Regions from separate parts of the Actinobacillus equuli genome, predicted to be linked through region 2. Evidence: riboswitches for the same ligand, from Rfam matches in the RefSeq annotation. Region 2 holds a riboswitch; the other holds the start of a gene.
The links. Region 2 has a riboswitch for thiamine pyrophosphate ahead of thiB (thiamine ABC transporter substrate binding subunit). Riboswitches for the same ligand answer to the same signal wherever they lie in the genome.

Region 1: it holds a riboswitch for thiamine pyrophosphate, as region 2 does, so the genes downstream of both, EL121_RS00695 (ABC transporter ATP-binding protein) here and thiB (thiamine ABC transporter substrate binding subunit) in region 2, are expected to answer to the same signal.

The regions. Positions count from the first base shown of each region.
Region 1 is NZ_LR134310.1:151,245-154,667, reverse strand. Features, by position in the region: gene EL121_RS00700 (autotransporter domain-containing esterase) at 1-1,083, shown strand, start outside; TPP riboswitch at 1,236-1,328, shown strand; gene EL121_RS00695 (ABC transporter ATP-binding protein) at 1,432-2,163, shown strand; gene EL121_RS00690 (ABC transporter permease) at 2,156-2,905, shown strand; gene EL121_RS00685 (HesA/MoeB/ThiF family protein) at 2,951-3,423, shown strand, end outside.
Region 2 is NZ_LR134310.1:1,800,999-1,804,421, forward strand. Features, by position in the region: gene EL121_RS08510 (amidohydrolase family protein) at 8-994, opposite strand; TPP riboswitch at 1,276-1,368, shown strand; gene thiB (thiamine ABC transporter substrate binding subunit) at 1,439-2,398, shown strand; gene dksA (RNA polymerase-binding protein DksA) at 2,609-3,058, shown strand; gene pcnB (polynucleotide adenylyltransferase PcnB) at 3,190-3,423, shown strand, end outside.

The DNA of each region.
Region 1 (3,423 bases), 800 kb from region 2:
TTATTTACGGATATGTTGAGTAATCCGGCGGACTTCGGTTTAACCAACACGACCGCAACAGTATGTGCATCGACTACGAAGCCAGGTTGTACGGTAGCGGATCAAGCGAATGCAGACGGTAAATTATTTGCAGACGGTTTCCACCCGGGTGCTGTAGCGCACAAAGTGATGGCGGATTATATTTTAAATGTATTACAAGCGCCGAGCGAAGTAAGCGTATTGCCACAATTAGCGTTACATTCAACGGAGAAAACTTTTGATTTCGCTCGCCAACAAAGCAATCTTAATCGTTTATTAAAACAAGAAGCTAAAACCGTACAAGGTATCGCAGCATATCAACGTTATAACGAAGGTGATGCGATTTATGCAGGTTTGAAAGCGCAATTTACGCCACAATGGCAATTCTCGGCATTATTTAGCCAAAGTGATTTAGAAGGCTCAAAAGGCTCAACTAAAGGCGAAATTAAGAGTAAAGCGATTAATACCGCAGTGCGTTATGATGCGGATAAATGGTGGGTCGGTGCAGCATTACAGTTAAGCGATAACGACTATAAAACCAGTAGTCAAATTCAGCTAGGTAGTGCTAAACGTTCACAAAAAGGTGAGACGAGTGGGGCAGTAATCAGTGCCGGCGTATTTGGTGGTTATGAATGGCAATTTGATAATAAACAAGTGGCGTTGTTAGCAGATCTTACCAATAGCCATGGCAAAGTAATCGATTTTGGCGAGACGAAAGCGAATGCAATGCGATTAAGTTTTGCAGAGCAACAAATTCGTAGCGTGCGTAGCGGTGTAGGTGCCGAATACCGTTATCAATTTGCAGATTGGCAACCGTATGTGAATGCTCGCTGGGTAAAAGAGTGGCGTGATTCACCGGCAGAATTATTGACTAGCTTTAACGGTAGCCAATTTAAAGTCGGTTTAGCACAAGCGGATAAGAGCTGGGTAAATGTACAAGCCGGTCTTGATTGGAAAGCGAAAGCAAGTCCGTGGCATTTCCAACTTGCGGTACAACGTGATTTAGGTCGTCGTGATAACTTCTCAGGTACATCATTCCATACTCATGTAGGTTATCAGTTCTAAACCTCTAATCTTGAGGCAAGCGGTTAAATTTTGTGATTTTTTTACAAAAAAGTTACATTTTTTAACCGCTTGTTTTTTTGTAATGTGATCTTGTTCACATATTCAAAAGTAACCGATTGGTTTTTATCGGTAATTTCTTTACACTATTAACAATTTTTTAGTCGGGGTGCCTCCAATGAGGCTGAGATTAGACCCGTGAACCTGATACAGTTAGTACTGACGTAGGAAACTAATATGCTTATTTTCATTTCAATTATTCCATTCTTTTTTTCATTAAAGTCATCTCATTCAATTCATTTTAGCCGTTAATTAGCGGTTTTAAGTCATACCTATTTTCTGAGGTATTCAATGAATTGTATCGAAATTTGCCAGTTGCATTTTGCATTTAAAGATCAGGTTATTTTTAATAACTTCGATTTCGTACTGCCGAAAGGTAAGTGGTGTGCATTATTAGGTGCATCAGGAATCGGTAAATCAACCTTACTTCGCTTAATTGCAGGACTAGAGACGGAAATATCCGGCTCGATCGCATTTGCTCCCGAGACGAAAATTGCTTGGCTTGCCCAGCAAGATTCCTTATTCCCCTGGTTATCCGTATTAGATAACGTGCAGTTAGCCGCACATTTACAAGGTAATAAAAATATTGAAACGCTAGCAAAGGCAGAACAATTATTAACTGCTGTAAACATGTTGGAGCATAAAAATAAACCTTGTTATCAACTTTCCGGCGGACAACGCCAGCGAGTGGCTTTGGCTCGTACATTAATACAAGATGCGGATCTCATCCTTATGGACGAACCGTTTTCCGCCTTAGATGCCGTTACGCGTTTACAGCTACAGCAACTGGCGGCACAGCTTCTAGCCGATAAGACAGTGCTGTTAATCACTCATGATCCGCAAGAAGCTATTCGTCTTGCTGATCAAATCTATATTCTTAAACATCAGCCGGTTCAACTATCGGATGTAATTGAGCCGTTAAGTAAGACCCCTCGTTTTAGCGTAAACACCGAACAATGGCAATTAGAACAACGCCTGTTGGATATGCTCTCTAACGATACTAAAGGGGGCAAGGATGTTTAAACGTTTACTCAAAATAAGTGGTTTGAGCTTATTGTTGATTCTCTTATGGCAATTAACTGTGATGGGGTTTGCGTTACCGCATTATATGTTGCCGGCGCCTCTCACGGTTTTTGAACAAATCGTCAGCCAATTTCCGCTACTTTGGCAGCATAGCCAAATTACTTTTATTGAAATTATTACTGGCCTAAGTCTGGGTTTCCTGCTTGGAGTAATGTCCGCCTTATTACTTTCGCTTTCCAAGTGGTTAAACGGTTTTTTATTGCCGTTATTAGTGATATCCCAAGCCATTCCGGTCTTTGCGATTGCACCTTTATTAGTGCTTTGGCTGGGATACGGTATGGCTTCCAAGATTGCGATGACCATCCTGATCATTTACTTCCCGGTTACGGCAGCCTGTTATGACGGACTGCGCAATACGCCCAAAGCCTATTTAGAATTAGCAAAAACCTTAGAAATTAAACCGCTTGCCATGTTGCTTCGGGTACGTCTGCCGGCAGCATTACCGGCGTTAGCTTCCGGATTACGTATTGCAGTTTCGGTTGCGCCTATCGGGGCTGTGGTCGGGGAATGGGTAGGATCTTCGCAAGGACTTGGCTATTTGATGTTACACGCCAATGCTCGAATGCAAACCGATTTATTATTTGCCGCTTTAACGATTTTAGTACTGATGACGCTTTGTTTGTATTTTGTGACCGATAGACTGCTACGCCGTTGGCTGCCGTGGGTTCAATATATGCGATAGCGTACAAGCGGTTGATTTTTTGAGATTTTTTACCAAGGAATTGTTATGAGTTTATCTGATCAATATTTCCTGCGTTATAGCCGCCAGATTTTACTAGAGGAATGCGGTATCGAAGGACAGCAAAAGTTAGCCAAAAGCAGAGTATTAGTGGTGGGCTGTGGCGGACTCGGTTCGCCGGTTGCACAATATTTAGCGTCTGCCGGCGTTGGAAAACTTTACCTTGCCGACTTTGATAGAGTGGACTTAACCAATTTACAACGCCAAACACTATTTGGCATGAAAGATTTAAACAAACCTAAAAGCGAACAGGCTCGGCTAAATTTACAAGCGATTAATCCGTCCGTTGAAATTATCGCCATTAATAAACAATTAACCGCAGAAAATCTGGCGTATTGGGTGAATAAAGTCGATGTGGTGTTGGATTGTTCGGACAATATGACTACTCGCCATGCGATTAATAAAGTGTGTGTTGAAAATAAAATTCCGCTGATTTCCGGTTCGGCGGTCGGTATGGACGG
Region 2 (3,423 bases):
CCGGAAATTAGAGTAAACCCAATACTTTTCTACCGTTGATTGAGGCGATATTCGCCATTTCTTCTAAATTGGTAAAGCGACAGCCGGCAGAGAGTAAGCTAAGTTCTTGCCACATATCACCTTCGCATAACGGCACCATATAGTCACAGATGTTATCAGTACCGATTGCCACGGTAATGCCTTCCGGAATCAATTCGTCCGCCGGTGTAAGCGCATTGTGGAACGGCTGTAAATCTTCTTTACGACCGCTATCAATCCACGCCATTGGGCAGGCAATCACCATCATTTGTGAATCTCGCATTTTTTGGTATAGCATTTTGCGATATTCTTTCGGGTGTGCACCGATAGAAATACCGTGAATTGCCACCACTCGACCTTGCATGCCGTGTTCGATTGCTTTATCGCATAATTGTTCGGTTTCTTTTTCTTTCGGCGTATTAAATTGGTCTACGTGTACGTGCAACATTTTGCCGAGCGATTTAGCTTTATCCATTAAAATATCCATTGCTTCCAAACCTTTGCCGAAATCCAATTCGTCACGGTATGGTAAGCCACCAATCATATCCACCATTTCAGAACCGATATCAAACCATTTTTTCGCAGTCGGCTCAATTACGCCTTTTAACGTTTGGTTGGCAAATTTTAAAGTAATATCGCTTTTATACACTTCACGTGCTTTGTGGGCGGCAATAATTGCACGATCTTCACATACACCGTCAATATCCACAAAAGTACCGAATGCGGTAACCCCTTGTGAAATCATTAATTCGATTGCTTGTGAAAAACGGCGGTAGTAGTCATCAACTGTTGAGTTACGTTTTACTTCGTCAACTAAATCCCATTTTTGTTGGAGATTGGCATTTTGATAAATGGTAATTTTCTCCGGCGTCATCGTAAATGCGCGGTCTGCATGGGCATGGGCATTAACCCATCCCCCTTTTTTAATGATTTCATCACGAATATGGCTTTTGAGCGTACGAATTAATTGGCTCATGTTAATCTTTTCCTCTCTACTTATTTTTGCTGAATTTTAGGTAAAAAAAAGATCTCCGAATAAGAGATCTACAAATATATTGAAATGCCAAAAAAAGAGCCAAGCACCATAATGAAATGATGTTTGGCTAAATGAGTGTTTAAGTATGTTGTAAAATTTAGCATATGAATCTATCTAGTTCCTTTCTTGGCACTAGGGCTGTAGTATATCTTCTAAAGGAACAAAAAGCAAACGTTTGCTTTTTGAATTTGCATTATATTTATACATACCTTACAATTCGCTCGTTCTCATTGGGGTGCTTTACAAGGCTGAGAAATTACCCATAGAACCTGATCTGATTAGTATCAGCGTAGGGATTTGAGACGTTTGCTATGCTTACCATATATTAAGGTAGCTAGTTTTACTCAAATCCTTCTAGCTTATTTTTAGAAGGAATATACGACAATGAAAAAACTTTTGGCATTATCGGCTTGCTGTTTTGCGGCACAGGCTGTAGCGCAAACACCTGTCTTGACGGTTTACACTTATGATTCTTTCACTTCAAAGTGGGGACCAGCGCCAAAACTTGAAGAATTATTTGAAAAACAATGTCAATGTGACGTGAGATTTTTGCCCTTTGAAGACGGTATTACGATGTTTAATCGAATTCGTTTAGAGGGTAAAAAAACCAAGGCGGACGTGATGCTAGGCATTGATAATTTTACGATGGAAGAAGCGCAAAAATCGGGATTCTTCACCGAGCACGAATTAACCGTTGCGGATTTTCCTTGGCAAAATAAAGTATTCTTTCCATATGATTACAGCGAATATGCTTTTATCTATAACAAGGAGAAATTAGCGCAGCCGCCGAAATCATTAAAAGAATTAGTTGAACGCCAAGATTTAAAAGTGATTTATCAAGACCCTCGTACCAGTACGGTTGGTCGAGGTTTATTATTTTGGGTAAACAGCGTGTACGCTGATAAAGCGGAAGAAGCTTGGAAAACTTTAGCTAAACATACGGTAACTGTTGGTAAAGGCTGGTCTGAAACTTATGGTGCCTTTTTAAAAGGCGAGTCTGATTTGGTACTAAGTTATGCGACTTCACCGCTTTATCATCAATGGCATGAAAAAACTGACAAGTATGTCGCTGCGCAATTTGAAGAAGGCCATTTGGTTCAAACGGAAGTTGCTGCGATTACCAAAGTGAGTAAGCAAAAAGCATTAGCCAAACAATTTTTGCAATTTTTACATCAAGCTCAAGCGCAAAATGTGATTTCTTATCATAATGTGATGAAACCGGTGATAAGTACAGAAGCAGATCCCGCATTTAAAGCGTTACCTGAATATAAACAACTAGCTTTTATACAGCCGTCTCCTGAGACAGTGAGACAATGGATCGCAAGCTGGCAACAGAGCTGGTAATTGAAATAATTAGGTTATTTTAACGGCTAATGGAATCTTTAGCCGTTTTTATTGTCTGCTAAGCGGTAAAAATTACAAAAATTTTTGCAAAATCTGATTGCCAAAAGGGATTACATTTGTTATTTATACGCCCTTTTGAATTATCCCCTAAAATTTTTTATATCAATTTATTCTAAACAGGGGCAACACTATCCAACAAGGAGTGAAATTATGGCTCAAGTGGCAGGTACCACTTCATTAGGTTTATTAGCTCTAGCAGGCGTTACACCTTACCAACCTAAAAAAGACGAAGAATACATGAGCGATGCGCAAAAAGAGCATTTTCGTAAAATTCTTCGTGCGTGGCATGTTCAAATTATGGAAGAAGCTGAGCGCACCAAAAGCCAAATGCAAGAAGAAGTTGCAAATTTTGCCGATCCAGCAGACCGCGCAACACAGGAAGAAGAATTCAGTCTTGAATTAAGAAATCGTGACCGTGAGCGTAAATTGCTTAAAAAAATTGAGCAAACGCTAAATAGCATTGCCGAAGATGAATACGGCTATTGCGAAACTTGTGGGGTAGAAATTGGTCTACGTCGTTTAGAAGCTCGCCCGACGGCAGATATGTGTATTGACTGTAAAACGCTTGCAGAAATCCGTGAAAAGCAAATGGGCTTATAAGCTTAATTAGAAATGGATAATTGAAATTGATAATGGACAATCTCATATTGTCCATTATTTTTATTATGATTTAATTATCTATTATCGATTGTTAATTTCAGAGGTGTATTATTTTTAACTATATCAAATCGTTGTTTACTCGTCGAAAAAACGTTAAAAAGCAACCGCTTGTAGAGTTTGAATCGGAAGGACGTAAGCAAGGCAAGAACGCTAAAGCAGCAGAATCACGTACTAAACGCTCTGCTTCGAAAGCGATTGAAAACAAAACGCACTCGTCTAAAAAAGCCAAGAAGGCAAATAATACAAATATGCCTTCTTATCTGTTACACAAAAAATTTACAGTAAATGCCGGCCATTATGATATT